Regions from separate parts of the Microbacterium sp. CH-015 genome, predicted to be linked through region 2. Evidence: predicted binding sites of a transcription regulator. Region 2 holds the regulator's gene; the other holds the start of a gene.
The links. Region 2 encodes LexA, which represses DNA repair genes until DNA is damaged. Its sites were predicted from a motif close to TCGAACANNTGTTCGA; they were not measured.
Positions count from the first base shown of each region.

Region 1 (15,752 bases), on a different contig from region 2:
GACGATGATCCAGATCGTGCCGGGGAGGTATCCCATCTGCGCCGCGAGGACGGGGCCGACGAGGGGTCCGGCGCCGGCGATGGCGGCGAAGTGGTGGCCGTACAGCACCCGGCGGTCGGTGGGGACGTAGTCCTTGCCGTCCGAGCGGACCTCGGCCGGAGTCGCCCGCCGGTCGTCGGGGCGCGTGATGTAGCGCTCGATGACCTTCGAGTAGAACCGGTAGCCGATCAGGTAGGTGCAGACGGCCGCGAAGACGAACCAGATCGCGTTGACGGTCTCGCCGCGCACGACGGCGAGCATGACCCACGCGAGGCCGCCGAGCAGCGCGATCGCCACCCACAGGACGATCTTCGGCCAGGTCCAGCGGCTGGCCTCGCGCTCCTGCTCGTCGGTGACGGCGACGGGGGGAAGGGACGGGTCGGTGACGATCTCGGGGTCGTCGGCCACGGCGGAACCGCGGCGTGATGAAGGTGCACTCATCGGATCTCCTCACAGGGCGCATCATCGCGCCGCACCAGGGTAAGAAGGACGACGTCCGGGTGTCGGGGCGGAGTGCGCACGATGCGACGAACGGCGCCGATGGCGCGACAAGCGGCATCCGCACCTCCCTCCCTGGCGGAACAGAAGCCCGCGCGCTTACGTTGGACACACACACCGACGGAGGGAGCCGACATGGCCGACGAGGTCCGCATCGTCCGCAACGACGACAAGCACCGGTACGAGGTGATCGTCGACGACACGGTGGCAGGGTTCACCGAATTCGAGGCGGATGCCGAGGGCAGGCTCGTCTTCCCGCACACCGAGATCGACCCGGCGTTCGGGGGCCGGGGCCTCGGCTCGACCCTCGTCGGCGGAGCGATGGCCGATGTCGCCGCGCGCGGCGAAGCCGTCGTGCCGGTGTGCCCGTTCGTCGTGAAGTACCTGCAGAAGCACGAGGTCCCGGGCCTGGAGGTCCGGTGGCGTCCGCGCGACGTCGAGACCGCCGACGCCGCACCGCTGGAGGATCGGCTGCCCGGCGACGAGGGCGTCGGGACCATGCGGGGATGACGAGACTCGACGCGGGGCCCGAGGACGCCCTCCGGCAGGAGGCCTGCGACGGCCCGCGGGCGCTGCTGTTGGAGGCGCGCGAGGTGCCGCTCGGCGGCGTCCGGGCGATGGAGGTGCACCGCAGTCTCCCGCAGCGGGAGCTGCCGATGGTGGGCGCCTGGTGCTTCCTCGACCGGTTCGGGCCGCAGGTCGCGAAGATGCGGGTCGAGCCGCATCCGCACATCGGCCTGCAGACCGTGACGTGGCCCTTCGTCGGCGAGGTCCGGCACCGCGACGTCCTCGGCAGCGACGTCCTCGTCCGGCGCGGGGCGCTGAACCTCATGACCAGCGGGGCGGGCATCGCGCACTCGGAGTACTCCGTCGGCGAGGATGCCGTGGCGTTGGACGCCCTGCAGCTGTGGGTCGCTCTGCCCGAGACGCGGCGCCACGGGGCGCCCGCCTTCGAGCGGCACGAGGATCTCCCCGTGGTCGAGCTCGGCGACGGCGCCACCGCGACGGTCGTCGTGGGCGCGTTCGCCGGGGCGACCTCACCCGCCGCGATGTACACGCCGATCGCGGGGGCCGAGGTGCGCATCCCCGCCGGAGGGCGGGTGCTCCTGCCGCTGGAACCGGCGTGGGAGTACGCCCTCGTCGGGGTCGACGGCGCACCGATCGTGTCGACCCCTGAACCGGTGACGCTGGCCGACCAGAGCCTGCTGTATCTCGGCATCCGTCGCGATGAGATCGAGGTCCGCGCCGAGCGCGAGAGCACCCTGTTCGTCCTCGGCGGCGAGCCGTTCGAGGCGGACATCGTCATGTGGTGGAACTTCGTCGGCCGCACCCACGAGGAGATCGTCGCCGCGCGCGAGGACTGGGAGGCCGGCGCGCCGCGGTTCGGTCACGTGGTCGGTCACGGCGCCGAGCGCATCCCCGCTCCGCCGCTGCCCGCCGTGCGCCTCACGCAGCGCCGGCGGCGGGGCTGACCCGCGCGGACGGGTTTTCACGGCCGGACCGGCGGAGGCGGACGGCTACGCTGGAGGGGTGGCCCGACACACGCTCCTCTCGACGCGCGTGCTGCTCGTGTGCGCGGCGATCGGGGTCGCAACCGGAATCGTCGGCGGCATCGCCGGCATCCTCACGCCGCTCATCCTCGCCTCGCCGCTGGCCATCGCCTACGGCTTCGTCCTCGGCGCGCACGTGCTGCCGGGCATCGTCGCGCAGGAAGTGCTGCGGATGCCGCTCGTCGCGATCCTGACCCACGTGCTCGCGGCGCTCGTCGCGACGGCGTTCAACCCGGCGTGGGCGCTGCGGTTCATCGGCACGGCGCTGCTGTTCGGCGCGATCCAGGAGGGCGTGGCCGCCCTCACCCGCTACCGCGCCTGGGGGCCGTGGCGCTTCTTCATCTCCGCCGTGATCATCGGCGTCATCGTCGCCGTCGCGGTGTTCTTCGCGGCGCATCTGAGCGCGTTCGCGCCGTGGGCGCAGGTGGCCTACCTCATCCTGTCGGTGCTCGGCCCCGTGGCGTGGACGGCGCTGGGCCTCGGCATCGGCGCCTCGCTGCGGCGGGCGGGCGTCGCCCGGCAGACCGCCGCGCGCTGACGCCGGCGGGCGGTGCGGCGCCGGGTCGGGCGCCGGGTCGTCGGCGGCGTGGGCGTAGCGGCGTGGGCGCCGGATTCCGAGGAGAAAGCCGCATTCCGAGGACCGGATGCCGGGGTTCGCTCCTCGGCATCCGTCGTCTCCTCGGAATCCGTCAGGGCGGGGCGCCGGGATCGGGGCGGGGCGCCGGGATCGGGGCGCCGAGGGCGTCGAGGGTGCCGGGGCGGCCAGGGCGGCCAAGGCGGCAAGGCGGGCGGGGTCGACGGCGCAGTGTTGGCGCGGAACTTAGGCTCAGCTAACCTAAGGTGACTCCTCTGTTCTGACCGCTGGGACTTCCCGTGACCTCTGCCGTCCCCGGAGCGGCCGTCACGGCCGACCCCGCCACGACGCCGACACCGCTGCTGCGCGTCGACGACCTCGGCATCCGTCACGACGGGGCGGATGCCGCGGCCCCGGCATCCGCGTCGTTCCAGGTCTCCCGCGGCGAGGTCGTGCTCCTGCTGGGCCCCAGCGGCGCCGGCAAGTCGACGCTCGCGCTGGCGCTGAACGGGCTGATCCCGCACGCCGTGCCGGCCACCGTGACCGGGACGGTGCTCGTGGACGGACGCGACGCGGCCACGACGCCGGTGTCGGAGCTCAGCACGCACGTCGGGATGGTGTTCCAGGACCCCGACGCGCAACTCGTGACGGGGACACTTCTCGACGAGGTCGCCTTCGGGCCGGAGAACCTGCGCCTTCCGGTGGACGAGGTGCTGGCCCGCACCGAAGACGCCCTGCGCCGCGTCGGGCTGTGGGACCGGCGCCACGAGAACCCCGACCGGCTGTCCGGCGGCGGCAAGCAGCGACTCGCGATCGCCTGTGCGCTCGCGATGGGCTCACCGCTGCTGGTGCTCGACGAGCCGACGGCCAATCTCGACCCGCAGGGAATCGAGGAGGTGTACGCCGCGCTCGGCGAGCTCGTCGCCGCGGGCGACCGGGCGATCCTGCTCGTGGAGCACAACCTCGACGCCGTCGTCGGCATCACCGACCGCGTCGTCGTGCTCGACCACGACGGCCGCACGTACGCCGACGGGACCGTCGACGCCGTCCTGCGCGCCCGCGCCGAGGAGCTGCACGCCATGGGGGTATGGCTGCCGGTGTCGACGATCGCCGCGCTGCGCCTGCGCGCCGCCGGCTGGACGCTGGATCCGCTGCCGCTGGAGCCCGCCGAGCTGCACGCCGCCCTCGAGGCCGCGGCGGCCCCGGCTCCCGCGGCCCCCGGATCCGCCGCATCCGCCGCAAGCACGCAGGCATCCGGCGCCCCGGCATCCCCGGCATCCGCGGCCCCCGGATCTGCCGCAGCCGCCGCAGCCAGCACCCCGGCTCCCGGATCCGCCGCATCCAGCACCCCGGCATCCGCCCTTTCCGTTCCAAAAGCAGGCCGGATCGACACTTCTGCCCCGCAGCCCGGCCCGAATGCGCAATCCAGCCTGCTTTCGGAACCGATCATCCGGGTCACCGGCCTGCGCACCCGCCGCGGGCGCGCCGAGATCCTGCACGGCATCGACCTCGACGTGCCCGCCGGGCAGTTCGTCGCGATCGTCGGCGCGAACGGCGCGGGCAAGACGACCCTGCTGCAGTCGATCGCGGGCGTCGTGCGGGTGCCGCGCGGCCAGGTCACGGTCGACGGCGTCGATGTCGCACGCACCGACCTGCGCACGCTGTCGCGCCGCATCGGGTTCGTCTTCCAGAACCCCGAGCATCAGTTCATCGCGCACACCGTGTACGACGAACTCGCCCACGGCCTGCGGCTGCAGCGGCTGCCCGAGCCCGAGGTGCGCGAGCACGCGTTCGACGTCCTGCGCCGGTTCGGCCTCGAGGGCAAGGCCGACGTGCACCCGTTCCTCCTGTCCGGCGGGCAGAAACGGCGACTGTCCGTCGGCACGGCGCTCGTCGCGGGGGCTCCCGTGCTCGCCCTCGACGAGCCGACGTTCGGACAGGACCGGGCGCGCGCCGACGAGCTCATGCACCTCCTCCGCGAGCTCAGCGGGGCCGGCACCACCATCCTCGTCGTGACCCACGACATGCAGCTGGTCACCGAGTACGCGCACCGCACGATCGTCGTCGGCGATGGTCGCATCGTGGCGGATGCCGAAACTTCCGCCGTCTTCGCCGACGATGCACTGCTGCGCGCCGCGGGACTGCGGCAGCCGCCGCTGCGTCGCGCGTTCGCCGGCCTCCGCCGGCATCCGTCGCTCGCGGGCGTCGTCCGCCTGGGAGACCTGCCGTCCGCACCCGATCACCCGTCCGCGCCCGACCACGGCCCTGCCGCCGCCCGCACGCCCACCGGGGAGGTGGCGTCGTGACGGCCGCGGTGGTCGACCCGTGGGCGGTCGAGGCGCCGGCCGGCCGGTTCCTCTACGGCCTGAATCCGCTCGCCAAGTTCGCCGCGCCCGTCCCGGCGATGATCCTGCTCGTGTTCGTCCGCGACATCGCGACGCCGCTGGCGTTTCTCGCGCTGGCCTACGTCGTGCTGCTGGCGGGCGCCCGCCTCACCGGGCGCCTCGCGCTGCTGCTGCTCGTCGCGCTCCCCGCCGGGGCCGCGCTGATCGGCGCGAGCATGGCGGTGTGGATCGACGCCTCGCGGGTCGACACCGCCGTCACGATCCTGCAGGTGGGCGGCTGGTCGCTGTACGGCGGTACCCTGCTCATCGGCATGGCCACCGGCGTACGCCTGGCCGCGATCATCGCGCTGGCGCTCATCGCCGGTCTGACCAGCACCGGCCCCGACATCGTCCGCGCGATGGTGCAGCAGCTGCGCGTGCCGTACCGCATCGGCTACACCGCGCTGGCGGCGTTCCGCTTCGTGCCGCGGTTCGGGTACGAGCTCGAGGTGATCCGGCAGGCGCATCGCGTCCGCGGATCGCACGGCGGGCGCGGCCCGTTCGCGGCGCTCGCCCGGTGGTGGGGCTACATCGTGCCGCTGCTGGCCGGGGCGATCCGCCACGCCGAGCGCGTCGCCCTCGCGATGGATGCCCGCGCCTTCGGCGCGCACCCCGACCGCACCGAGCGCCACCTCGTGCCCTGGCGCCGCCGCGACACCGCGTTCGTGATCGCGTTCTGGGCGCTGAGCGCCGGCATCCTCATCGCCTTCTTCCCCTGGACGCTCTGAAGGGACACCCCATGGCCCGCTTCTCCAGCCTCGTGAAGCCCGCATCGCAGGAACTCATCCACCTGCAGGTGGTGCGCACCGAGCGCCTCACGCCGCACTGGATGCGCATCACGCTCGGCGGCGGCGAGATCGCGCGCTTCACGCCGATGGGCTACGACCAGTGGTTCCGCATCTTCCTGCCACACAGCGGCGAGGGCGGCGATGAGGGGCTCGAGCGCATCCCCGCGAAGGCGAACAAGATCTTCGGGTACCTCAAGTACCTCCGGATCCCCGACGGCGTCCGCCCCGTCATGCGCAACTACACGGTGCGCGCGTACCGCGCGTCCGGTCCGAGCGGCGGCCCGGAGATCGATGTGGACTTCGTGCTGCACGCCTCGGGTCCGACGGCCGGTCCCGCATCGCGGTGGGCGGATGCCGCGGTGCCGGGCGAGTCTGTCGTCGTGATCGACGAGGGTCTCGGCTTCAATCCGCAGCGCGGCGTCGAGAGCGTGCTGCTGGTGGCCGACGAGACGGGTGCGCCCGCGGTGGCCGGCATCTGCGCGTCGCTGCCGGACTCGGCCACCGGAGTCGCGCTGATCGAGGCGCCGTCGGCGGACGACGTGCTGGAATTCCCGGCGCCGGCGGGCGTCGAGGTGCGGTGGCTGGTGCGCGATGCCGCGGCGAAGCCCGGCTCCCTCGCGCTGGAGACGCTGCAGCAGCTCGAGACACCGGCATCCGACGCGCACTGCTTCATCGTCGGCGAGCAGTCCCTTCCCACCGCCGCGCGCCGCCACCTCGTCGCGCAGGGCGTCGACAAGGACCGGATCAGCTTCGTCGGCTACTGGCGCGTGGGGGCGGCGTCGCCCGCCCCCAAGTCGCAGCAGGCTCAGGCCGCCGTCGGCGGAGCGCACTGATGGGCAAGGTGACGACGGCGTACCTGTTGACCTGCGCCGCGATCGGCGTGGCGACCGGCCTGCTGATCATCCCGGCGACGGCCTTCTCGACGGCGACCTACGCGACCATGCCACCCGTCTCCGCGATCGTCGCCGGTGCGTGGGTCATCGGGTTCGTCGTCGCGATGCGGTTGATCGAGCGCCCCGGCGCGGCCCTGTTGACCGGTCTGATCTCCGGCCTCGTGGCCACCCCGCTGTCGACGACGGGCGCGGCCATCGTCGTCACGAACGTGATGTTCGCCGCGTTCATCGAGCTGCCGTTCCTGGTCACGCTGTACCGGCGCTGGTCGCGGTGGCTGTATCTCGTGGGCGCCACGCTGCTGGCGGCGTTCTACTCCGTCTGGACCGTCACGGCCGCGGACATGCAGGCGTTCCAGGGGTGGGTCGTCGCGCTCTACGTCGTCGTCCTGGTCGCGTCGGAGTTCGGGGCGGTGGCCCTCGGCCTCGTCATCGCCGACCGGCTGCGCGCCGCGGGCGTCGCGCGTCTCGCCCGGCGGCGGCCCGCCGACGTCGCAAAAGCAGGCTGAACCGGCCGATCCGGATGCCGCAACGCCCGTTTCGGTCGATCCGGCCTGCTTTCCGAACGCGAAACGCCGGATGCCGCGCCCGCCCGGCGGGGCGGTCGCGGCATCCGGCGTCGCGAGCTACTTCTTGCCGACGATCTGACGCGAGACGAGATCGCGCATGATCTCGTTCGTGCCGCCGTAGATGCGGTGTACGCGGGCGTCGAGGTAGGCGCGGGCGATGGGGTACTCGGTGATGTAGCCGTAGCCGCCGTGCAGCTGCACGCCGACGTCGAGGAGTTCCGCCTCGCGGTCGGTCGACCAGAACTTGACCTTCGCCGCTTCTTCGGCCGTCAGCTTCTTGTCCTTGTAGAGCAACATCGCGCGGTCGTTGTAGGCCCACATGACGTCGACGGTGGTGGCCATGTCGGCCAGGCGGAAGCGGGTGTTCTGGAAGTCGGCGATGCGCTCGCCGAACGCCTCGCGGCTGAGCACGTAGTCGCGCGTCCAGACGAAGGCCGCCTCACCGGCGGCGGCAGCGGCGACACCGATCGAGAGGCGCTCCAGGGGCAGGTTCATCATGAGCTGGATGAAGCCCATGCCCTCCTTGCCGCCGATGAGGTTCGCGTCGGGGACGAAGACGTCGGTGAAGCTGAGCTCGGCGGTGTCCCAGCCGTGGAAGCCCATCTTCTCGAGCTTCTTGCTGTGGTCGAAGCCCTCCATGCCGTCTTCGAGGATGAGGAGGCTGAAGGCGTCCGGCCGGTTGCCCTCGCCGGTCTTCACGAACGTGACGACCATGTCGGCGGTCTTGCCGCTGGAGATGAAGGTCTTGGCACCGTTGACGAGGTAGCCGCCGTCGACCTTCTTGGCGGTCGTCTTGATGCCTCGGAGGTCGGACCCGGCGCCCGGCTCGGTCATCGCGAGCGCGCCGAGGATCTCGCCGGTCGCCATTCCGGGCAGCCACTTCTCCTTCTGCTCCTGCGTGCCCATGTGCACGATGTACGGCACGGCGAGGTCGTCCTGAATGCCGAACGCGCCGGCGAGCGAGCCCTGTCCGGCGCCGATCGTCTCCTCGAGCACGATCGCGCGGAAGCGGTAGTCCTGCAGCATCCCGGCGCCGCCGAACTCCTCCGGCACGGACAGTCCGATGATGCCGGCCTCACCGGCGGCGAGCATGGTGGCGCGGTCGATCTCGCCGTCCGCCTCCCACTGCTTGCGCTTCTCCTCGGTCGCGTAGCGCTTGAGGAACTCCTTGACGACGTCGCGGAACGCCTCGTGGTCCTCGTCGTAGATCTCGCGCTCCATGCTGCGCCTGCCTCTCGTCGTCGAGTGTCGAAGATGTGGGATGCAATCCCAGCAGCAATGGTACTCGGTTTCACGCGGCGTCACGCGGCGGGGATTGTCGTCCCCATCGTATTTATGTTCTACTTTTCGTATGCGGTGGCAGGGACAAATGATCGATGGCGTGGATGCCGCGGCCCTGCCCGGTCTGGATTCGATGGCCGGTCTGCGAGCGATGACGGGTCACGTGCGCACCGTCACGACGCCCGAGTTCGCCGGAATGACCTTCCACGAGGTCCACGCGAAGTCCGCCCTGAACCACGTGCCCGGCGCCTCCGCGATGCCGTTCGACTGGACCGTCAACCCGTACCGGGGCTGCAGTCACGCCTGCGCCTACTGCTTCGCTCGGAACACGCACACCTACCTCGACCTCGACGCGGGGCGCGACTTCGACAGCCAGATCGTCGTGAAGGTCAACGTCGCCGACGTGCTGCGGCGCGAGCTCGCGGCGCCGAGCTGGTCGCGCGAGTCGGTCGCCCTCGGGACCAACACCGACCCGTACCAGCGCGCCGAAGGCCGCTATCGGCTCATGCCCGGGATCATCGACGCGCTGGCCGACAGCCGCACGCCGTTCTCGATCCTCACGAAGGGGACGCTGCTGCGGCGCGACCTGCCGCAGCTGCAGAATGCTGCGTCGCGCGTTCCGGTCTCGATCGCGATGTCGATCGCCATGCCGGACGAGGCGCTGCGCCAGACCCTCGAGGCCGGCGCCCCCACGTTCCAGGCGCGCCTGGACACCGTGCGCGCGGCGACGGATGCCGGGTTCCCGGTGACCGTCTTCCTCATGCCGATCGTGCCCCACCTGACCGATTTGACCGCGGTGCTCGACGACGCGCTCGCGCGCATCGCGGCATCCGGCGCCGTGCGCGTCGTCTACGGGGCGCTGCATCTGCGGCCAGGCGCGCGCGAGTGGTTCTGGACCTGGCTGGAGCGCGAGCACCCCGAACTCGTGCCCGCGTATCGCGGGCTCTACCCTGGTGCGTCGGTCTACGCACCGGCCGGCTATCGGAAGTGGCTCGCCGCGCGAGTGCGCCCGCTGCTGCGGAGGCACCGGCTGGGCGGGGGTGCCGAGGAAGAGGTCGAGACGCGACCCGCCCGACCTGGCCCGGTGCGGACGACAGCGCGCGGCGCCCGCGCGTCCGCCGCGGCGGCGACCCTCGCACCCGCCCGGCTGTTCTGACGCTCGGTCGGATGCGCCGTCGGGCGCACCGCGCGTGTCAGCGGTCGTCGAGGCCCGGATTGGCCGCACGCAGCTCCGCGACGGCCGGCGCTGCGACGTGTGCGGCCGTCTCGGAATCGATGAGGCTGCCCCGGAGGATGAGCCACGCGTCGCCCACGAACGTGTAGGAGACGGTCGTGCCCCCGAGCCCCTCGTCCGTCGCGATGGCGAAGGACGGCGCCCCGTCGATCTCCGACTCGGCGTACCCGCCGTCCGCGCGCAGCGCGTCGATGAGGTTGTCCCGTGTCGGGGCGTCGATGTCGAGGGTGTACACGCCGACGGCAGAATCCGACTGCGGCACGCCCAACAGGCACCCTCGGTTCTGCTGCGCGCGGCTCGCCGCATCCCGTGCGAGGGGACCCGGCAGGTTGCCGGCGAGCGCCGTGCCCTCCATCGTCTGGATCAGAATGACCTCGCTCCACCGCTCGACCTGCCGGACGGATTCGATGGGGACGAGCTGCCCGCAATCGGGGATGACCAGCGCCGCGGGGGACGGCGACGCCGTGACCGTCACGGTCTCCGTCGGCGTGGGCTCGCCGGTCGGTGAGGACTGCGGGCCGGTGCAGCCGGTGAGGGATGCCGTCAGCACAGCGGCGGCGAGCGTCAGCGATGCGGTGGTTCGATGTCGATATCGGAGTCGCATGCGCCCGACCCTACGGACGCCGCCGCACCGCAGACGACCCCCTGCGGATTCCGCAGGGGCTCGGGTACCCTCGGCCGCTCGTCCCGTTCCGACGCGCAGCCTCTCGGCATCCGGCCCCTGCGTGAGACCCCGACGAACCGCTGCTACGCCGGGACCACCTGACGTCCCGACAGCTCCTCGAGCACGTCGTCGCCGATGCGGGCCTCTTCGAACGGCGCGTCGATCTCGGCGCGCTCCAGCATTTCGGTCATGCGACGGCGACGCTGGCGGGTGATGAGCGTCACGACGGTGCCGCTGCGGCCGGCGCGCCCGGTGCGGCCGGAGCGGTGCAGGTACGTCTTGTACTCGTCGGGGGCATCGGCCTGGATCACGAGGTCGATGTCGTCGACGTGGATGCCGCGCGCCGCGACATCCGTTGCGACCAGCACATTCACGCGCCCCGACGTCAGCCGCTCCAGGTTGCGCGTGCGCTTGGCCTGATTGAGGTCGCCGTGGAGAGCGACGGCGTGGATGCCGGCGTCGTCGAACTGCTCGGCGAGCATCTCGGCGTAGGCGCGGGTGCGCGCGAAGACGAGCGTCTTGCCGTCGCGGTCGACGAGGCTCGTCAGGATCTCGGCCTTGTCGCGGTGGTCGATCACGAGCACGCGGTGGTCGATCGTGCCGGAGTCCTGGTCCTCTCCGGCCACCTCGTACACGGCCGGGTCGACGAGGAACTCGTCCACGAGCGCGGCGACCTCGCGGTCGAGCGTCGCCGAGAACAGCAGCTTCTGGGCGCCGTCTTCGACCAGGCGCAGGATCCGCTGCATCGGCTCGAGGAAGCCCAGCTCGCTCATGTGGTCGGCCTCGTCGAGCACGACGATGCGGATCTCGGAGAGGTCGAGCTTGCCCTGGTTCTGCAGGTCCTCGATGCGGCCCGGGGTGCCGATGATGATGTCGACACCCTTCTTCAGCGCGCCGACCTGGCGCGCCTGGGGCACGCCGCCGTAGATCTGGGTCGTGAAGAGGCCGACGCTCCGGGCGATCGGCTGGATCGTGCGGTCGATCTGCAGCGCAAGCTCGCGCGTCGGCGCGAGGATCAGGGCCTTGGGGCTGCGGCCGAATTCGCGCCGCTTGCCGGCCTGGCTGCGGAGGATCGACTCCACGAGCGGCGCGCCGAAGGCGATCGTCTTGCCCGATCCGGTGCGCCCGCGCGCGAGCACGTCCTTGCCCTCGAGGATCGGAACGACCGTCGCTGCCTGGATCGGGAACGGGGACGCCGCGCCGAGATCGCTCAGCACGCGCACGATGTTGTCGCCGAGCCCGAGGCTCGCGAACGTCACATCGGCGACCGCCTCGGCCTGAACGGCCTCGGCCTGCAGCTTCTCGTGGACCGTGTCGGCGTGCTGCTCGTACGCGGCGCGACGTGCGGCATCCTTCTCGTCCTGCTTCCAGTCCGACCGGTTGCCACCGTAAGCGGGGCGGTCATCGCGGCGGGCGCGGTCGTCGCGAGCCGGACGGTCATCGCGGCGCGGACGGTCGTCGTACGAACGAGCCGGACGGTCGTCGCGGCGCGGACGGTCGTCGCGGCGGGGGCGGTCGTAGCTCCTTCGATCCGTGGCGCTCCGGCCGGATTCGGCGCGATCAGGGCGGTCTCCCCGCGAATCGAAGGAGTTGCGTGCGGGACGCTCGCGGTCGTCGCGGAACGACGGACGGGCGTCACCGAATGTGCGGCGGTCGTCGCGCGGCTGGCGCTCGCCCCGGGCCGGGCGTTCGTAACTCCTTCGATCCGTGCCGTTCCGGCCGAAATCGGCACGATCAGGCCGGTCTCCCCGCGAATCGAAGGAGTTGCGTGCGGGACGCGGGCGGTCGTCGAAGCGACGCGCCGGGCGGTCGGAACTCCACCGATCCGTGCCACGAGAGCCGAAATCGGACTGTTCGCGGCGATCTGCGCGCGAATCCGTGGAGTTCCGGCGGTCCCGGTCGCCATAACGCCGGTCGGGCCGGTCGCCATAACCCCGGTCGGGCCGGTCGCCGTAACCCCGGTCAGGCCGACCCCCGCGGTCGTCGCGTCGCGCGCCCTGGGCCTGGTTGCGGATGCCGCGGGCCTCGTCGCGGCCGGCGCGCTCCTGCGCGGTCCAGCGCTGCTTCTTCTCGGGCGCCTGCTCGTCGGCGGGACGGTACCCGCGGTGCTTCGGGCTCTTGCTGCCGGCGGTGCCGGCGGAGGCCTGACCAGGGCGGGTGCGCTTCGTCTCGCCCACCGACCGGTCATGGTACGAGGTCTTCTTCGCGCCGTAGCGCGGCTCGAAGTTCTGTGCGCGGCCGCCGGCCGGCTTCTTGTTCTTGGGCATGGGAGTGTCCTTCTGGGTTGTCTCGTGCGAGAACAGCGCTCGACGCCGAGACGGCGCAGAGCAACCCGGACAATCGTCGGCCGGGGGCCATTCACAGTGATGGTGATGTGCATCGAGTGACGCTCACCATCGGCCCCATGAACATACAAACGGGACTCACACACCCATCCGCGCATGCGCGGTGTTCAGAGCCGACCGCACCACTGTACCGGTCCCACCTGTGAGACCACCCGGCCCCACAGCACCCGGCCCGCAGCGCACCAAGACAGGAGATCTCACCGAGACAGGACGTGTGAGCGCTCACGCCTCCTGTGTCGGCGACTTTTCCTGTCCCGGTGATGCGCGTAGCGCGCGGCGCGGGTGCAGGTCGCTCGTGTCGACGGGGGTGAGGTCGGGGCTCGCGGCCCGCGACCGGCGGGCCGCGCGGCGCTCGCGCGCACCCTCCACGAGGTTGTAGAGCGTCGGCAGCACGAGCAGGGTCAGCACGGTCGACGACACGAGACCGCCGATGACGACGATCGCGAGCGGCTGCGAGATGAACCCGCCGTGGCCGGTGATCCCGAGCGCCATGGGCGTGAGCGCGAAGATCGTCGCGAGCGCCGTCATGAGGATCGGCCGCAGACGTCGCGATCCGCCGGCGAGGACGGCGTCGTGGGCGTTCAGCCCCTTCTCGCGGTACTGGTTGACGAGGTCGACGAGCACGATCGCGTTCGTCACGACGATGCCGATCAGCATGAGCACGCCGATGAGCGAGGCGATGCCCAGCGGCACGCCCGTGGCGATCTGCAGCAGGATCGCGCCGGTCGCCGCGAACGGCACCGAGACGAGCAGCAAGAGCGGCTGCCGCAGCGACTTGAAGGTCGCCACCATGACGATGTAGACGATCAGGATCGCCGCGAGCATCGCGAGACCCAGCTGCGCGAACGCGTCCTGCTGCTGGGTGAGCACGCCGCCGATCTTCGCGTCGGCGCCGGTCGGCAGGTCGACTCCGTCGAGAGCGGTGGTGACGGTGGCGGATGCCGCGTTCAGATCGTCGGTGGACGGGCTCACCGTCACGGTCGCCGTGCGCTGTCCGCGCTGCGTCGTGATGGAGGTCGGGCCCTGGCTCTGCTCGACCGTCGCGACCTCATCCAGGCGGATGAGACCCGCCGCCGAGGCGATCGGCAGGGCGCGCAGCTCGTCGATGGTGCCGGGCACCGACGCCGCCTGCAGGTAGACCGTGAGCGACGTGCCGTCGATCTCGACCGTGCCCGCCTGCCGCGGCTGCATCGTGTTCGACACGAGCGCGCCGACGGCGACCTCCGACAGTCCCAGCGAGGCGGCCTTGTCGCGGTCGACCGACACGGCGACGTAGGGGAGGGATGCCGAGAGGTTCGAGGTGACCTGACCGAGGCCCTCCTTGCCCTCGAGCGCGGTGACCACGGCATCCGTCGCCTGCTGCAGCGCGTCGGCGTCGGGCGCGGTCACATCCACCTCGACGTCGCTGGAGCCGAAGCCGCCCTGGCCGGCGGCCACGGTGATCGTGCCCGCATCGTCGATGTCGGCGAGCGCGGACTGCACGTCCTCGCGGACGGCGACCTGGTCGGCGTCGGGGTCGGTGGTGATGGAGTAGGTGATGCCCGCGCCGCCGCCGGAGAACGCGTCGCGGATCGCGGAGCCGGACGACCCGATCGAGGTCTGCACGGTCTCGACGCCCGGAACGCCCAGCAGGACGTCCTCGACCTTCTTCGCCGCCGCGTCCTCCGCGTCGAGCGACGCGGCCTGCGCGACCTCCTGCGTGACCGTGAACGTGTTCTGCCCGCTGTCGCCCAGGAAGTTCGTCTTCATGAAGGGGGCGGCCGCGAGGGTGCCGCCGAGCACCAGCACGGCGAGGATGACGGTGACCCAGGAGTGCTTCAGCGTCCACGACAGGATCGGCAGGTACGCCTTCTGCAGCTTCGAGGGCGGCGCGGCGGGGTCTTCCGGGTCGATCGGGTTGCCGTCGGCATCCCGCACCGGCTTGCCGGGACGCAGGAACCAGTACGCCAGCACCGGCACGATCGTCAGCGCCACGAACAGCGACGCCGACATGGCGATCGTGACGGTCATCGCGAACGGCCGGAACAGCTCGCCGGTCATGTCGCCGACGAAGGCGATCGGCAGGAACACCGCGACGGTGGTGATCGTCGAGGCGGTGATGGCCGCGGCGACCTCGCGGACGGCGAGGAGGATCGCCGGCAGCTTCTCCGCCCCCTCCACGTAGTGCCGCTTGATGTTCTCGATCACGACGATCGAGTCGTCGACTACGCGGCCGATCGCGATCGTCAGGGCACCGAGGGTGAGGATGTTCAGCGAGTAGCCGAATGCCTGGATGCCGACGAAGGTGATGAGAACGCTCGTCGGGATCGAGATCGCGGTGACGAGCGTCGAGCGCACCGACAGCAGGAAGACGAGGATGACGAGCACCGCGAACACGAGGCCGAGCAGCCCCTCCTGCGCGAGCGACTCGATGGACTGCTCGATGTAGGGCGCCTGGTCGAACACGACGGTGAACTCGGCCTTGTCGCCGAGCGAGTCCTGCAGCTGCGGCAGCAGTGCGGTGACCGCGCGGCTGACGTCGACGGTGTTGGCGGCGGGGAGTTTCGTGATCGAGATGGTGAGGGCGGGCTCGCCGTTCACGCGGGAGATGGACGTCACCGGGTCCTGGCCGAGGACGACAGTGGCGACGTCGGCGATCGTGACGGTGCCCGCGGCGAGCTGCTCCGCGGAGGTCGGGACGAGCGGCAGCGCGGCGATCTCGTCGACGCTGGTGAGCTTCGCGCCGGTCTGCACCGTGAGGGTCTGGTCGCCCTCGGTGACCGACCCGCCGGGGAACAGCACGCCGTTCTGGTCCAGGGCGTCGGTGATGGCGGTCTGCGTGAAACCGGCGGCGGCGAGCTTCGCCTGGTCGGGGGTGATGGTCACCCGCTGCCCCTGACCGCCGATGATGGATGCTGCGCTGACGCCCGCGACGTCTTCGAGGTCGGGGATCGCGG
Region 1 is NZ_JBNAFJ010000013.1:13,641-29,392, forward strand. It holds gene ACPYN4_RS14125 (carbon starvation CstA family protein) at 1-480, opposite strand, end outside; gene ACPYN4_RS14130 (GNAT family N-acetyltransferase) at 673-1,047, shown strand; gene ACPYN4_RS14135 (pirin family protein) at 1,044-2,009, shown strand; gene ACPYN4_RS14140 (ECF transporter S component) at 2,068-2,625, shown strand; gene ACPYN4_RS14145 (ABC transporter ATP-binding protein) at 2,961-4,967, shown strand; gene ACPYN4_RS14150 (energy-coupling factor transporter transmembrane component T family protein) at 4,964-5,773, shown strand; gene ACPYN4_RS14155 (siderophore-interacting protein) at 5,785-6,666, shown strand; gene ACPYN4_RS14160 (ECF transporter S component) at 6,666-7,232, shown strand; gene ACPYN4_RS14165 (acyl-CoA dehydrogenase family protein) at 7,350-8,513, opposite strand; gene ACPYN4_RS14170 (Rv2578c family radical SAM protein) at 8,644-9,729, shown strand; gene ACPYN4_RS14175 (hypothetical protein) at 9,767-10,411, opposite strand; gene ACPYN4_RS14180 (DEAD/DEAH box helicase) at 10,555-12,738, opposite strand; gene ACPYN4_RS14185 (efflux RND transporter permease subunit) at 13,039-15,752, opposite strand, start outside.
Region 1: ACPYN4_RS14170 (Rv2578c family radical SAM protein) is a predicted target of LexA. The motif match lies at 8,620-8,635, and genes of this name have one in related genera.

Region 2 (15,752 bases):
CAGGCGTGCGGCGGCGATCTGCGCCTCCACGTCGTCGAGCGCGGTCCCGACCAGCTCCGCCAGTTCGCGCCGACTGGGGGCGACCAGGTACACGCCCTCGTCGAGCGCGGCGCGCAGCGCGGGCCCCGACGAGTCGATGACGGCCCGCGCCCCGTGCCGCTGTGCGGCGCGCGCGATGCGGGCGTAGAAGTCGTCGGGCACCCCGGGTGGCAGACTGCCGCTCGCGACGACGTAGCCGCCCGACGGCAGCTCCTCCGCCGCCGCCAGAACGGCGCCCCACTCCACCTCCGACAGCTCGGGGCCCTGCAGCACGAACCGGAACTGCTGCCCCGTGTCGGTCTCGTTGACCGTGAAGCTCTCGCGGGTGCTCCCCGCGATCCGGATCGCGCGCGCCGTCACGCCCTCGTCCTCGATCAGCTCGCGGTAGGCCTGCCCGGTCGGCCCTCCCGCCGCGAACAGCGCCGTGGACGTCCCGCCCAGGTTGCGGATCGCGCGGGACACGTTGATGCCGCCTCCGCCGGGATCGAGCCGCGTCGGCCCGCACCGCATCTTGTGCTCGGCCACCACGCGCCCCACCGACGTCGTGACGTCGAGCGCGGGATTGATCGTGATCGTCAGGATCGGAGCGTGCCCCGTTGCGGCATCCACCATGCCGTCAGTGTAGGACGAGGGCGGAGCCGGTGTCGCCGGCGCCGCGCGAGCTCCGGCCTGCCTGCACAGACGGCTCGTACAATGGTGCGATCATGACTTCTCCGTCTGCCGCCCCGACCCTCATCGCACCGTCGACGGCCGCCATCGCCGCCGACGGCCGCCCGCGCACCTACGAAGTGCGCACCTTCGGCTGCCAGATGAACGTGCACGACTCCGAGCGGCTGTCCGGCTCGCTCGAGTCCGCTGGCTACGTGCGCGCCGACGCCGGCGTCGAAGCGGACGTCGTCGTCATCAACACGTGCGCCGTGCGCGACAACGCGGCCGGCAAGCTCTACGGCACCCTCGGTCACCTCAAGAGCCGCAAGGACAAGCACGACGGCATGCAGATCGCCGTCGGCGGATGCCTCGCCCAGATGGACAAGGACGCCGTCCTCGACAAGGCGCCGTGGGTCGACGTGGTGTTCGGCACCCACAACATGGGCTCCCTGCCGAGCCTGCTCGAGCGCGCACGGCACAACGGCGACGCGGAGCTCGAGATCCTCGAGTCGCTCGAGGTCTTCCCCTCGACGCTGCCCACCAAGCGCGACGCGGTCCACAGCGGCTGGGTGTCGATCTCGGTCGGCTGCAACAACACCTGCACCTTCTGCATCGTCCCGCACCTGCGCGGCAAGGAGAAGGATCGGCGCCCCGGCGACATCCTCAGCGAGATCAAGCTCCTCGTCGACGACGGCGCGGTCGAGGTGACCCTCCTCGGCCAGAACGTCAACAGCTACGGCGTCGAGTTCGGCGACCGGCAGGCCTTCGGCAAGCTGCTGCGCGCCGCAGGGGAGATCCCGGGCCTCGAGCGCATCCGCTTCACGAGTCCGCACCCCGCCGCCTTCACCGACGACGTCATCGACGCGATGGCCGAGACGCCCGCCGTCATGCCGCAGCTGCACATGCCGTTGCAGTCCGGCTCCGACCGCATCCTCAAGGCGATGCGCCGCTCGTACCGCAGCGAGCGGTTCCTCGGCATCCTCGACCGGGTGCGCGAGCGCATCCCGCACGCGGCGATCTCCACCGACATCATCGTGGGATTCCCCGGCGAGACCGACGAGGACTTCGAGGACACCCTGCGCGTCGTCGAGCAGGCCCGGTTCGCGAGCGCCTTCACCTTCCAGTACTCGATCCGTGAGGGCACGCCGGCGGCGACCATGCCCGACCAGGTGCCGAAGGCCGTCGTGCAGGAGCGCTACGAGCGCCTGGTCGCCCTGCAGGACCGCATCAGCCTGGAGGAGAACCAGAAGCAGGTCGGTCGGCGCATCGACGTGCTCGTCTCCACCGGGGAGGGGAAGAAGGATGCCGAGACGCACCGCCTCACCGGGCGCGCCGAAGACAACCGCCTCGTGCACTTCGAACTGCCCGCCGGCAGTGTCGTGCCGCGCCCCGGTGACGTCGTCTCCGTGACGGTCACCCACGCCGCTCCGTTCCACCTGCTGGCCGACAGTCCCGACGGAGCGCCGTTGCAGATCCGCCGTACCCGCGCCGGCGACGCCTGGGATCGTACGCAGGCCGAATCCTGCGGTGTGCCGGCCCCGGCTGTCTCGCTGACGGCGGACGGCCGTCGTGCGGTCGGTCTCGGCATCCCGACGCTGCGCCCCGCGTGAACCCAGCCCGGCTGTGGGCCGTCGTCGGCGCCACCGGCACCGGCAAGACGGACCTGTCGCTGCGCCTGGCGGCGACCCTCGCACAGCGCGGCCGGCCCGCCGAGATCGTGAACGCCGACGCGATGCAGCTGTACCGCGGCATGGACATCGGCACGGCGAAGCTCCCCGTCGCCGAGCGACGCGGCATCCCGCACCACCTGTTCGACGCGCTCGAGGTCACCGACGAGGCGGCCGTCGCGTGGTATCAGGATGACGCTCGCACCGCGATCGGCGAGATCCACGCGCGCGGCGCCGATGCGATCCTCGTCGGAGGCTCCGGACTGTACGTGTCGAGCGTCGTCTACGATTTCCGTTTCCCGCCCCACGACGACGCGGTGCGTGCCGAGCTGGAGGCCGACCTCGCCCGCGAGGGCGCCGGCTCCCTCTACGCGCGCCTGCAGCGGCTCGACCCGGTCACGGCGGCGCGGATCGATCCCCGCAACGGGCGTCGTGTCGTGCGGGCGCTCGAGGTCGTCGCGCAGGGGGCGGACACCCACGGGGCGGCGCTTCCCGACGAGCCCGCGCTCTGGCATCCGGCGACGACGCTCATCGGCGTGGAAGTGGAGCGCGCCGCACTCGTCGAACGCCTCGACCGGCGGGTCGAGGAGATGTGGCGGGTCGGCCTTCTCGACGAGGTGACGCGGCTGCGCGAGCGCGGACTGGAGCGCGGCATGACGGCGAGCCGGGCCATCGGGTACGCGCAGGCGCTCGCTGAGCTTCGCGGCGACCTGAGCCGTGACGAGGCGATCGCGCAGACGCAGGCCCTGACGCGCCGCTACGCGCGTCGCCAGGTGTCGTGGTTCCGGCGCTACCCGGGCATCCGGTGGGTGGGGCCGGGGGCGGATGCCGGAGCGATGGCAGACTCGGTGGGATGAGCTCGGACCCGCGGAACTAGACTGGGCGGATGCCGCAGACCATCGCGTTCACCAAGGGCCATGGCACGGGCAACGACTTCGTCATCGTCCCCGACGACGACGGCGCGATCGACCTGAGCGATGCGCAGGTCGCGGCGCTGTGCGACCGCCGGTTCGGCATCGGCGGCGACGGCATCCTGCGTGTCGTGCGCTCCGGCGCCCTCCCGGAAGGCGCCGCCACCCCGGATGCGGAGTGGTTCATGGACTACCGCAACGCCGACGGGTCGGCCGCAGAGATGTGCGGCAACGGCATCCGCGTCTACGCGAAGTATCTCGTCGAGACCGGCCGCGCGACGATCGACGACGGGCCGCTGCGGATCGGCACCCGCGCCGGCACGAAGACGCTCACCCGCAGCGAGCTCGGGTTCGAAGTCGATCTCGGCCTCTTCGCGGTCGCGCCGGACGAGGTCGTCGTCCGCGCCCGCGGCCTCGACGTCGCCCGCCCCGGGCAGGGGATCGATGTCGGCAACCCTCACGTCGTGGTGGCGCTCTCCAGCGTCGCCGAACTCGATGACCTCGACCTCACGGTGCAGCCGCAGCTGCATCCGCTGCCCGCCGCCGGCGCCAACATCGAGTTCGTCGTCCCGGCGGAGCCTCTCGTGCAGGCGGGCGTCGGCACGATCCGCATGCGCGTCTTCGAGCGCGGCGTGGGCGAGACCCTGTCCTGCGGCACGGGGGTCGCGGCATCCGCCCTCGCCGTGCGGCACTGGGCGGGCGCCGGTGCGCCGGATCGCTGGAGCGTCGAGGTGCCGGGCGGAACGCTGGGCGTCCGCGTCGCCAGGGGTGCGGACGGCGATCACGTGCTGCTGTCGGGCCCCGCGACCCTGGTGTTCTCCGGCGAGGTCGCGCTCGCCTGACCGCGCTCGTCTGACCGCGCCGCCGCGGCGCGCGACCGGACGCGGGTTTCGGCGCGCTACGCGGGTGTCGGGTCGGCGGGCGCGTCGTGGCGACGCACCTTGAGCACGCGGAATCCGCGGCCGGTGGCGGCGCGGGCGACCGAGTACCCGTCGTCGAACGTCGCGGCGAGCCACCGCTGCAGCGAATCGGAGCCGAGATTGCGCTGCACCACCAGCCACGCGTCGCCGCGCTCGTCCAGGCGCGGGATCCACCGTTCGAGCAGGCCGTGCAGTTCGTGCTTGCCGACGCGGATGGGCGGATTGGAGCGGATGCTGCGCAGGCGCACGCTGTCGGGAACATCGTCGGGCAGCACGGCGTTGATGTTGTCGACGCCCCATTCGGCGGCGTTGCGGCGCACGAGGTCCAGCGCCCGCTCGTTCACATCCACGGCCCACACTGTCGCGTGCGGCGACTGCACGGCGAGGCTCAGCGCGATCGGGCCCCATCCGCAGCCGAGATCCAGCAGATGACCGCCCGGCGGCGGCGGAGGCGTGTTGGCGAGCAGCACGGCAGTGCCGGTGTCGACGTGACCGGGGCTGAACACCCCGCCCGCGGTCGTGACCTCGCCGCTGCGGCCGCCGAGGGTCACCCGGATGCGACGGAGGTTCTCGGCGCTGGACGGGGAGGCGCTGAAGTAGTGGTCGCTCCCCATGGATGCGAGCGTACCGGAGCCGCCGGGTCGCGTGTTCGCGGCCCCGCCACCACCGGCCACAGCGGATAGACTGCAAGGCTGACCTGGAAGGAACTCATGACAGACACCACCGACACCGACATGCGTGACGCCGACGACACGCCCGTCGACCCGGTCGACCGGGTGCTCGCGCGCGCCGAGGCGCGGTCGGGCGTGCATGTCTTCGGAGCCGCTCAGGCGCTGCAGGATGCCGCCACCGTCGCCTACGGCGACACGGACGGCGAGCAGTGGGATCGCGAGGAACGCGCGGCGCTGCGACGCGTTCCGGGGCTGTCCACCGAGCTCGAGGACGTCACCGAGGTCGAGTACCGGCAGCTGCGGCTGGAGAACGTCGTGCTCGTGGGCGTCTACCCGCAGGGCTCGCACGAGGACGCCGAGAACTCGCTGCGCGAGCTCGCCGCGCTCGCCGAGACGGCCGGCTCGGTCGTGCTCGACGGCGTGCTGCAGCGGCGCCCGCATCCCGACCCCGCCACCTACATCGGCCGCGGCAAGGCCGCCGAGCTGCGGGACCTCGTCGCCGCCGTGGGCGCCGACACCGTCATCGCCGACACCGAGCTCGCCCCCAGCCAGCGACGTGCGCTGGAGGACGTCGTCAAGGTCAAGGTGATCGACCGAACCACCGTCATCCTCGACATCTTCAGTCAGCACGCCAAGAGCCGCGAGGGCAAGGCCCAGGTCGAGCTCGCTCAGCTCGAATACCTGCTGCCGCGCCTGCGCGGCTGGGGTGAGTCGATGAGCCGTCAGGCCGGTGGACAGGTCGGCGCCGGCGGCGCCGGTATGGGATCGCGCGGACCCGGTGAGACGAAGATCGAGCTGGACCGCCGCCGCATCCGCACCAAGATGGCGCAGCTGCGCAAGCAGCTGCGTGACTTCGCGCCCGCCCGTGAGGCCAAGCGCAGCGAGCGCAAGCGCAACACGATCCCGTCGGTCGCGATCGCCGGCTACACCAACGCGGGCAAGTCGAGCCTGCTCAACCGGCTGACCAGCGCCGGCGTGCTCGTCGAGAACGCACTGTTCGCGACGCTCGACGCGACGGTGCGCCGCGCCGAGGCCGCCGACGGACGCGTGTACACGCTCACCGACACCGTCGGCTTCGTCCGCAACCTGCCGCACCAGCTGGTGGAAGCGTTCCGCTCCACCCTGGAGGAGGTCGGCGACGCCGACGTTCTCGTCCACGTGGTCGACGGATCGCACCCCGATCCGGCCGCGCAGCTGGCGACGGTCCGCGACGTCATGGGCGACGTCGGGGCGCGGTCGACGCGCGAGATCGTCGTGTTCAACAAGGCCGATCTCGTCGACGACGACACCCGACTGGTGTTGCGCGGACTTGAGCCCGGTGCGCTGTTCGTGTCGTCTCGCACCGGTGAGGGCATAGAGCAGCTGCGGGCCGCGATCGAGGCGGCGCTGCCGTTGCCGGCGGTCGAGGTGCGCGCACTCGTGCCGTACGACCGCGGCGACCTCATCAACGCGATGCACGAGAGCGCGCACATCGTCTCGACCAGCCACGAAGAGGGCGGCACCGCCGTGCACGCGCACGTCTCCGAGCGCCTGGCCGCCGAGCTCGCCCCGTACGCCGTCTGACGCGACCGGCAAGAGGCCGCAAAGGCGGTGCTCAGGTCAGCGTGATCGGAGGGATGCCGGGGGTCTCGAACCCGAAGACCTGTCCCAGGAAGGCGAGTTCGGTCTCCAGAGCGTGCACGATCGTCTCGGCACGCCGGAAGCCGTGGCCCTCGCCCTCGTAGCGGACGTAGGCGTGCGGCACGCCGTGCGCGGCGAGCGCGTCGCGGATGGCTTCGGCCTGCGACGGCGGGACGACGGGGTCGTCGGAGCCCTGCAGCAGGAGCACCGGCACGTCGAACCCCTCGATGTGGGTCAGCGGCGACCGCTCCCGGTAGACCTCCTCGGTCTCGGGCAGCGGCCCGATGAGACCGTCGAGGTAGTGCGCCTCGAAGCCGTGGGATGCCGCGGCCAGCGCACGGGCGTCGCCGACGCCGTAGCGGGAGATCCCGGCGGCGAACACATCGGTGCGGGCGAGCGCCGCGAGCACGGTCCAGCCGCCCGCCGAGCCGCCCTTGATCGCGAGGCGGGCGGGATCGGCGGCACCGGTCGCCGCGAGGCCGGATGCCGCGGCGGCGACGTCCGCGACATCCACCACGCCCCACTGCCCGCGAAGCCGCTCGCGATAGGCGCGCCCGTATCCGGTCGAGCCGCCGTAGTTCACCTCCAGGACCCCGATGCCGCGGCTCGTGAAGAACAGCACGCGGCTGTCGGCAACGCCCGTCGCGCGCCCGGTGGGGCCGCCGTGGGCGAGCACGAGGTACGGCGGGCGCTCGCCGTCCGCGCCGCGCGCCACCGGGCTTGCCGGGGGATGGACGAAGGCGTGCACGTCGCCGGAAGACCCGGACACCGTCAGCGGCGCCGTGCGCGGCAGCCACGCGCGCTTGATCCCCAGGGACGCGCCAACGATCTGTCGGGCGGTCCCGGCATCCGCGTCGATGAGCCAGATGCCCGTCGTCTCGGGCGCCGTCCCCGAGACGAGCGCCTGGTGACCGCGCACCGCCTCGATGAGGAGGTCCCCGGTCGCCGGCAGCGCGACGGGGCTCACGTCGCCCGTGGGACCGATGAGCACGAGGCGGTCGGAGCCGTCGCTGCGGACGGCGAGGATCCGTCCGCCCTCGAGGACGCCGTACCAGCGCATGCCCAGCGACCACAGCGGTCCGCCGGTGTCCGCGTCGGCGGGTGCGAGAGGGATCGGCGGGATGCCGGCATCCGCGCTCACCTGCCACGGGTTCCAGAAACCGGTGGTGTCGTCGAGGAAGACGAGGGTGCGCTCGTCACGCCACTCCGGCTGCAGGACCGCGCCGGAGCCGCCCGCGACGTCGACGGGGGCGGCGGGGGTGTCACCGTCGATCCGGGCGATGCGCAGCCGGCTGTGATCCCACGGCATGTCGGGGTCGTCCCACCCGATCCACGCCAGCAGCGCGCCGTCGGGAGACAGAGCCGGCTGGGCGAGGAAATCGGTTCCCGTCGCGAGCGTCCGCACGTCGCCGGTCGCGACGTCGATCGCCACGATCGCACGCGTCGCGGCGTCGGTCCCGGCCGCCGCCGTCACGTCGCCGGCCGCGTCGGCACCGGTGGCGCGTTCGCGCACCGCGAGGAGGGTGCCCGCACCCCAGCGGAGGCCGCCGTAGCGGTGGGCAGGGTCCGCCGTGAGCGGCTGCGGCGCGCCACCGGGGAGCAGCCGCCAGACCTGCTGGTCGCTCTTCTCGACGAAGAAGAGACGGCCGTCGTCCGTCGCGGCCCACGCGCCGCCGCCGTAGTCGTGCACCGCCGACCGGGCGCTCCACGGGGTCGGCAGCACGGTCTCGATCGCGGTTGCCGTCGCCGTCAGCGCGCGGCGGAACACCGCGGTGCGGCCGCCCTCGGCGGGGACCGACTGCCCCCACCAGATCTCGTCGCCGACGAAGGCCGCGCCCTCCAGCCGCGGCGACGCCGCCGAGGCCCACTCCGCCGTCAGCGGCGACGGCCAGCTGCCGTAGGGGAGGGCCGGGAGCGCGGGGGTCTCGGACGTCTCGGGGCGGTCGGGGTGCGCAGCGGTCATCCGGCCACGCTACCGGCGAGATGACATCTGCCGTCATACAGCGCGCGCGGCCATCGCACGCCCCTACAGTGGACGCATCGACGCCCGCAGCTGCGGGCACGCGCCCGGCACCGACCGGGCAGGAGCGACAGCCGAGCCCGGCACCCGCCCGCGACGAGCGCACGTGTGCGCGCATCCGCGGCCGACCGGCTGACCGACCCTGACCCGAGAGCGACGATGACCCGCGCGACGATGTCCCTCCCCGAGACGTCCCCCGATACGCCCGTGCCGGCCGCCGCCGCGCCGTTCTCGTTCGAGATCTACCCGCCGCGCACCGCCGCGGGCCTTCCCGCCCTCTACGAGACCATCCGGGTGCTCGCCGACGCCGGTCCCCGATTCATCTCGGTGACGTTCGGCGCGGGCGGCTCGACGACCGACCGATCCCTCGCGGTCCTCACCCACATCCTCCGCGAGACCGCCGTGCCGCCCGTCGCCCACCTGACCTGCGTCGGCAGCACCTATGCCGACGCGACCGCGGTCATCCGCGAGTTCCTCGACGCCGGGATCACGCGTTTCCTCGCCTTACGGGGGGATCCGCCGGCCGGTACCGCCGAGGAGGACATCTATCTCGGCGACCTCGAGTCGGCCGCGCAGCTGGTGCAGCTCATCGACCGGGTGCAGGCGGAGTGCTCGCCGTACCGCGAGCAGGAGATCCCCGGGGTGCCCGGCGCCGCGCGGGTGCAGCCGGCGCCCCGCGTCGAGATCGCCGTGGCCGCATTCCCGAACGGGCATCCGCGCTCGCGTCACCGTTTCGAGGACATCGATGCGCTGCTGGCGAAGCAGGCCGCGGGCGCCACGTCGGCGATCACGCAGCTGTTCTTCCACGCCGACGAGTACCTCGCCTTCGTCGCGCGTGCCCGCGCCGCGGGGGTGCGCATCCCGATCGTCCCCGGCATCATGCCGATCACCTCCCCGGCGCGCCTGCGTCGCGTGCTGGAACTCACCGGTGATCCGCGGCCGGACGACCTCGGGGAGGCGCTGGAGACGGCGACGGATGCCGCGGCGCAGCGCGCCGTCGGGATCGCGCACGCGGCGGACCTCGCACGCGCCGTCCTGGACGGCGGCGCGCCCGGCATCCATCTCTACGCCTTCAACAATCACGAGACCGTGCTGGCGGTGCTGCGCGCCGCCGGCCTCATCGAACAGGAGACCCTCGCATGACCACTCCCGCCTTCCCCGCCGGCACCATCCTCGGCTACCCCCGCATCGGACGGCGCCGCGAGCTCAAGCGTGCCCTCGAGCAGCACTGGGCCGGGGAGATCGACGAGGCCGAGCTCGACCGCGTCACCGCCGAGTTGCGCCGCGCGACGCGGGAGCGCCTCGCCACCCTCGGGCTCGGCCGCGGCGACTCGGCGATTCCGGAGTCGTTCTCCTTCTACGACCAGGTGCTCGACGCCGCCCTCACCGTCGGCGCGCTGCCGGAGCGGTTCGGCGCGCTGCGGGCTGCCGACGGGTCGATTCCGCTGGCGGCATACTTCGCGGCGGCGCGCGGTCTCGGTGAGGCTGCGCCGCTGGAGATGACCAAATGGTTCGACACGAACTACCACTACCTCGTCCCCGAGATCGGCCCCGAGACCGACTTCCGGCTCTCCAGCGATCGGTTCGCCCGGCAGGTCGCCGAGGCGCGCGCCGACGGCGTGACGGTGCGGCCCGTGATCGTCGGCCCGGTCACCCTGCTCGCGCTGGCCAAGCCCTCAGACGCGGCTCCCGCAGGGTTCGCGCCGCTCGACCGGCTCGATGACCTGCTGCCGGTGTACGCCGACCTGCTCGCGGCACTCCGCCGGGCGGGCGCCGAGTGGGTGCAGCTCGACGAGCACGCCCTCGTGAGCGAGAGCCTTGATGTGGATGCCGCCTCTCTCGCCGCCGTGGCCGCGCGCGCCTACGCCGTGCTCGGGGCGGCGACGGAGCGCCCCGCCATCCTCGTCGCCGCCGGCTACGGTCCGCTCACACCTGAGGCATGGCGCGCGCTCGGCGCAGCGCCGGTCGAGGCGCTCGCGATCGACCTGCACCGCGGTGGCGTCCCGACGGCGGTACCGGGGCTGGCGGGCAAGATGCTCGTCGGCGGTGTGATCGACGGTCGCAACATCTGGCGCGGCGACCTGGGTGCCGCAGCCGAGCGCCTGGCCTCGCTGGCCGGTCTCGGCGCGGCGGGCGTCGCGGCCGGGACGTCCACATCGCTGCAGCACGTGCCGCACGACGTCGCCGACGAGACCGCGCTGGATGCGCGTCTGGCATCCTGGCTCGCGTTCGCCGACCAGAAGGTCGCGCAGGTCGTCACGCTCGCCCGTGGACTCACCGATGGGCCCGCGGCGATCGCGGCCGACATCGCCGACGCCGCGGCCGCGCTCGCTGACCGTCGCAGCGCGCCGGGCGTGCGGGACGGGGCGGTGCGGAGCCGTGCCGCCGCGCTGACGCCTGCCGACGCGGAGCGCGGCGACCTCGAGCTGCGGGCCGCCGCGCAGCAGTCGCTGGGACTTCCCGTCCTGCCGACCACGACGATCGGCTCCTTCCCGCAGACGGGCGACATCCGCCGCGCCCGCGCCGCGCACGGCCGCGGCGAGCTCACCGCTGTCGAGTACGCGCAGTTCCTGCGTGACGAGATCGCGCGGGTGGTCGCGCTGCAGGAGGACCTCGGGCTGGACGTGCTCGTGCACGGCGAGGCGGAGCGCAACGACATGGTGCAGTACTTCGCCGAGCACCTCGACGGCTTCGCCGTGACGCAGCACGGCTGGGTGCAGTCATACGGGTCGCGGGCCACGCGCCCGTCGATCCTGTGGGGCGACGTCGCACGGCCGGCGCCGATCACGGTCGACTGGGCGCGCTTCGCGCAGTCCCTGTCGGACAAGCACGTCAAGGGGATGCTGACCGGCCCCGTCACGATCCTGGCGTGGTCATTCGTCCGCGACGACCAGCCGCTCGCCGACACGGCGAACCAGGTCGCGCTCGCCCTTCGGGATGAGATCGCGGACCTCGAAGACGCCGGCATCCGGATCATCCAGGTCGACGAGCCCGCCCTCCGCGAGCTGCTGCCGCTGCGCCGCGCCGATCAGGCGTCGTACCTCGACTGGTCGGTACGCGCCTTCCGCATCGCGACGGCGGGGGCGGCAGCGCCGACGCAGATCCACACTCATCTCTGCTACTCGGAGTTCGGTGTCGTCATCGAGGCGATCGCCGCGCTGGATGCCGACGTCACGTCGATCGAGGCGGCGCGCAGCCGTGGTGAGGTGATCGGCGACATCGCCGCGTCGGGCTTCGCGGCGGGCATCGGTCCCGGCGTCTACGACATCCACTCTCCGCGCGTGCCGAGCAGCGCGGAGATCGAGTCCCTGCTGCGTCGCGCCGCCGCTGAACTGCCGCTGCGACAGGTGTGGGTCAACCCCGACTGCGGCCTGAAGACGCGGGGGTACGACGAGACGGTGGCGTCGCTGCGGAACCTCGTGACAGCCGCGGACCGGGTGCGCGGCGAGTTGCAGCCCATCGGCTGAGTCTCACCACGCGGCGGCTGCGACGTCCTCCGGGCGTCGCTGCAGCACCTCGACGAGCCACCACACGATGAGGGAGACGACGAGCACGAGGTGCGGTGAGGGCTCGGTGGCCGGCGCGCGTCGCCGTCGCCCACACGTCGGCGAACGCGTCGGAGGTCACGACCCGGGTCACCGCGCCGTGGACGAGGTTCTCCAGGCCCGCAGCGGCCGGCTGCTTGAGCAGTGTCAGCGCCAGGCGGTGGCGATCGACACCGGGACGAGGATGGCGGCGATCACGATGCACAGGGCCGAGACGGCGGCGCGCCAGCGGCCGCGGGACGGACGCGCGGCAGGTGCGGCGGCGACGCCGGATGCCGCACGCAGCTGCGCGTTCTCGGCTTCGAGTTCGGCCAGGCGCGCGGCGAGTTCGGGGCTGTCGGTCATGGCGACATTGTGGCGCGCGCACGGCCCGCGGCAGGCGGAGTGCTCCGGACCTCAACCTCGACGGGTGACTCAGACGGCGCGGAGCACGGCGACGACCTTGCCGAGCACGACGGCGTCGTCGCCGAGGATCGGCTCGAACGCGCTGTTGCGGGGGAGGAGCCAGGTGTGACCGTCGCGCTGGCGGAAGGTCTTCACGGTCGCCTCGCCGTCGAGCATGGCGGCGACGATGTCGCCGTTGTCGGCGTTCGGCTGCGAACGCACCACGACCCAGTCGCCGTCGCAGATGGCCGCGTCGATCATCGAGTCGCCGCTGACCTTCAGCATGAACAGGTCGCCCTTGCCCACGAGCTGGCGGGGAAGCGGGAAGATCTCCTCGACCTGCTGGTCGGCGGTGATGGGGACGCCGGCGGCGATGCGTCCGACGAGCGGTACGAGCGCCGCGTCGCCGAGGGCCGGCGTCATGTCGGCGGGGTTCTCGGCTGCCGAGCCCGGCAGGTCGATGAGGACCTCCATCGCGCGCGTCTTGCCGGCGTCGCGGCGCAGGTAGCCGCTCAGCTCGAGCTGATTCAGCTGGTGGGTGACGCTGGAGAGCGACTTCAGTCCGACGGCGTCACCGATCTCGCGCATGCTGGGCGGATAGCCGTGCCGCGCGATGGAGGCCTGGATCACCTCGAGGATCTTCAGCTGCTTGTCGCTCAGGCTCTTGCGTCGGCGGGTCTGGGGCTTGTCGGCCATGTCGCGCGCTCCTTCGATCGCGGCCTCCGGAAGGCGTCGCCTTCGAATGTCGGAGGTTGGTGATGGGGTCATCTTGTCGAAACCGTATCCGGTTCCGGAGGTCTCCGCTCGCAGCGCCACGCGTGTCGCGTTCGATCCATCTCCGATCCGGGAAGGGCTTGACAATCAGATTATATCGAAGATAGCTTCGGTACAGAGATTCGCATCCGACTCTCCCGGCCGAGAGCCGGGTGCGAATCTCTAACATCCGCAGGCATCCGTCCTTGAGGAGGAACCCATGACCACGATCGACATCCTCGGCGCTTCGCCCCGCCGCGCCGTGCTCGGCGCCGCACCCGCGACGCGACTGCGGCTGACGCGTCGCGGTCGCCGGGTCCTGGCCTTCCTCGCATCGGTGCCGGCGATCGTCGCCCTCAGCATCGCGATCATCTCCGGCGGTGGCGCACTCGCCACGTCCGACAGCGGCGCAGGCGCCGCATTCGAGAAGGTCACCGTCATGCCCGGCGACACCTTGTGGTCGATCGCCGAGAGCGTCGCGCCGCAGGCGGACCCGCGCGACGTCGTCGATGCGATCATGCGGCTGAACGCCCTGCCGTCGGGCAGCCTCGACGCCGGCGAGACCATCGCGATCCCGCTGGAGTACAGCGCCGCACGCTGACCCGCCCTCTACGATGGTCAGGGTGAGCGCCCGTCTCGAAGACCTCCCCTCCTCGCTGGAGAACCTCCTCCGTCCCGACCTCCGCGGTCTCACGCCATACGGTGCGCCGCAGGCGCCGCTGCCGGTCGCGCTGAACGTCAACGAGAACACCCACCCCGTCCCAGAGGAGGTCGCCGACGACATCCTCGACGGCATCGCGCGCGCGCTGCGCGAGGTCAACCGCTACCCGGACCGCGAGTTCACCGCGCTGCGCGAGGGCTTCGCCGATTACCTCGGTCACGGTCTCGCCCCCGATCAGATCTGGGCGGCCAATGGTTCCAACGAGGTGCTGCAGCACCTGCTGCAGGCGTTCGCCGGCCCGGGACGCACCGCGTTCGGGTTCGCCCCGACCTACTCCATGTATCCGCTGCTGACCCGTGCGACCGGCGCATCGTACGTGTCCGGCACGCGCGGGGTGGACTACACGCTCGCCCCCGAGGACGCCGCCGCGCAGGTCGCGCAGGCTCGGCCCGACGTCGTGTTCCTGTGCGCGCCGAACAATCCGACCGGCACCCCGCTCGGGCTCGACGTCATCGAAGCGGTGTACGACGCGACCGACGGCATCGTGATCGTCGACGAGGCGTACCAGGAGTTCGCGCCCCGCGACTCCCGCTCGGCCCTGACGCTGTTGCCGGGCCGGGAGCGGCTCGTCGTCTCGCGCACGATGAGCAAGGCGTTCGCTTTCGCCGGCGCGCGCGTGGGCTACCTCGCCGCCGACCCCGCCGTGATCGACGCCCTGCGCCTCGTCCGCCTGCCCTACCACCTCAGCGCGCTCACTCAGGCGGCCGCTGTCGCGGCACTGCGTCACGCGCCGGCCATGCTCGCGATGGTCGACGACATCGTCGCGCAGCGCGATCGCATCTCCGCGACGCTCGCCGCGCTGGGCTACACGCCCTACGAGAGCTGGACGAACTTCGTGCTGTTCTCCGGTGTCGCCGACCCTGCGGCGACCTGGCAAGCGCTGTACGACCGGGGCGTGCTGATCCGCGATGTCGGCATCGCGCACAGCCTGCGGGTCACGGCCGGCACTGAAGCGGAGTCGACAGCGTTCCTCGACGCGCTCGCGTCGATCGGCGACGCCGGCCGCGCGTAGCCCGCGTCGCGGCATCCGGCCGACGTCGGCGCGGCGCACGGCGCCGATAGACTCGCGGCATGAGCACTCCTGCGTCCCGGACGGCGGCGATCCGCCGCGCGACGAGCGAATCGACGGTCGAACTCGAGCTCGACCTCGACGGCACCGGTCAGAGCCACAGCGACACCACGGTGCCGTTCTTCGACCACCTGCTGACGGCGTTCGCGAAGCACTCGCTGACCGATCTCACGGTGCGCGCGTCCGGCGACACCGACATCGACGCACACCACACCGTCGAGGACGTCGCGATCGTACTGGGACAGGCGATCCGGCAGGCGCTGGGGGACAAGAGCGGCATCTCGCGCTACGGCGACGCGCTCGTGCCGCTGGACGAGGCGCTGGCGCAGGCCGTCGTCGACATCAGCGGGCGCCCCTATCTCGTCCACACCGGCGAGCCCGTCGGCTACGAGCACCATCTCATCGGCGGACACTTCACCGGATCGCTCGTGCGGCACACGTTCGAGGCGCTGGCCTTCAACGGCGGCCTCACGGTCCACGTCACGGTGCTCGGCGGTCGCGATCCGCACCACATCGCCGAGGCCGAATACAAGGCGTTCGCGCGGGCGTTCCGGCAGGCGAAGGCGCTCGACCCGCTGGTGCAGGGCGTTCCCAGCACGAAGGGCGCGCTGTGACCGACGCTGCCACGCGGCCCCTCGTCGCGGTGCTGGACTACGGGTCGGGCAACGTCCACTCCGCCGTCAAGGCGCTCGCGGCGGCCGGCGCGGACGCCCGGCTGACGGCGGATCGGGGACTGATCCAGGATGCCGCGGGTCTCGTCGTCCCCGGCGTGGGTGCGTTCCGC
Region 2 is NZ_JBNAFJ010000001.1:536,090-551,841, forward strand. It holds gene ACPYN4_RS02500 (1-phosphofructokinase family hexose kinase) at 1-651, opposite strand, end outside; gene miaB (tRNA (N6-isopentenyl adenosine(37)-C2)-methylthiotransferase MiaB) at 744-2,297, shown strand; gene miaA (tRNA (adenosine(37)-N6)-dimethylallyltransferase MiaA) at 2,294-3,211, shown strand; gene dapF (diaminopimelate epimerase) at 3,241-4,107, shown strand; gene ACPYN4_RS02520 (class I SAM-dependent methyltransferase) at 4,164-4,799, opposite strand; gene hflX (GTPase HflX) at 4,896-6,419, shown strand; gene ACPYN4_RS02530 (S9 family peptidase) at 6,451-8,439, opposite strand; gene ACPYN4_RS02535 (methylenetetrahydrofolate reductase) at 8,605-9,639, shown strand; gene metE (5-methyltetrahydropteroyltriglutamate--homocysteine S-methyltransferase) at 9,636-11,963, shown strand; gene ACPYN4_RS02545 (hypothetical protein) at 12,189-12,386, opposite strand; gene lexA (transcriptional repressor LexA) at 12,456-13,121, opposite strand; gene ACPYN4_RS02555 (LysM peptidoglycan-binding domain-containing protein) at 13,399-13,779, shown strand; gene ACPYN4_RS02560 (histidinol-phosphate transaminase) at 13,793-14,911, shown strand; gene hisB (imidazoleglycerol-phosphate dehydratase HisB) at 14,971-15,582, shown strand; gene hisH (imidazole glycerol phosphate synthase subunit HisH) at 15,579-15,752, shown strand, end outside.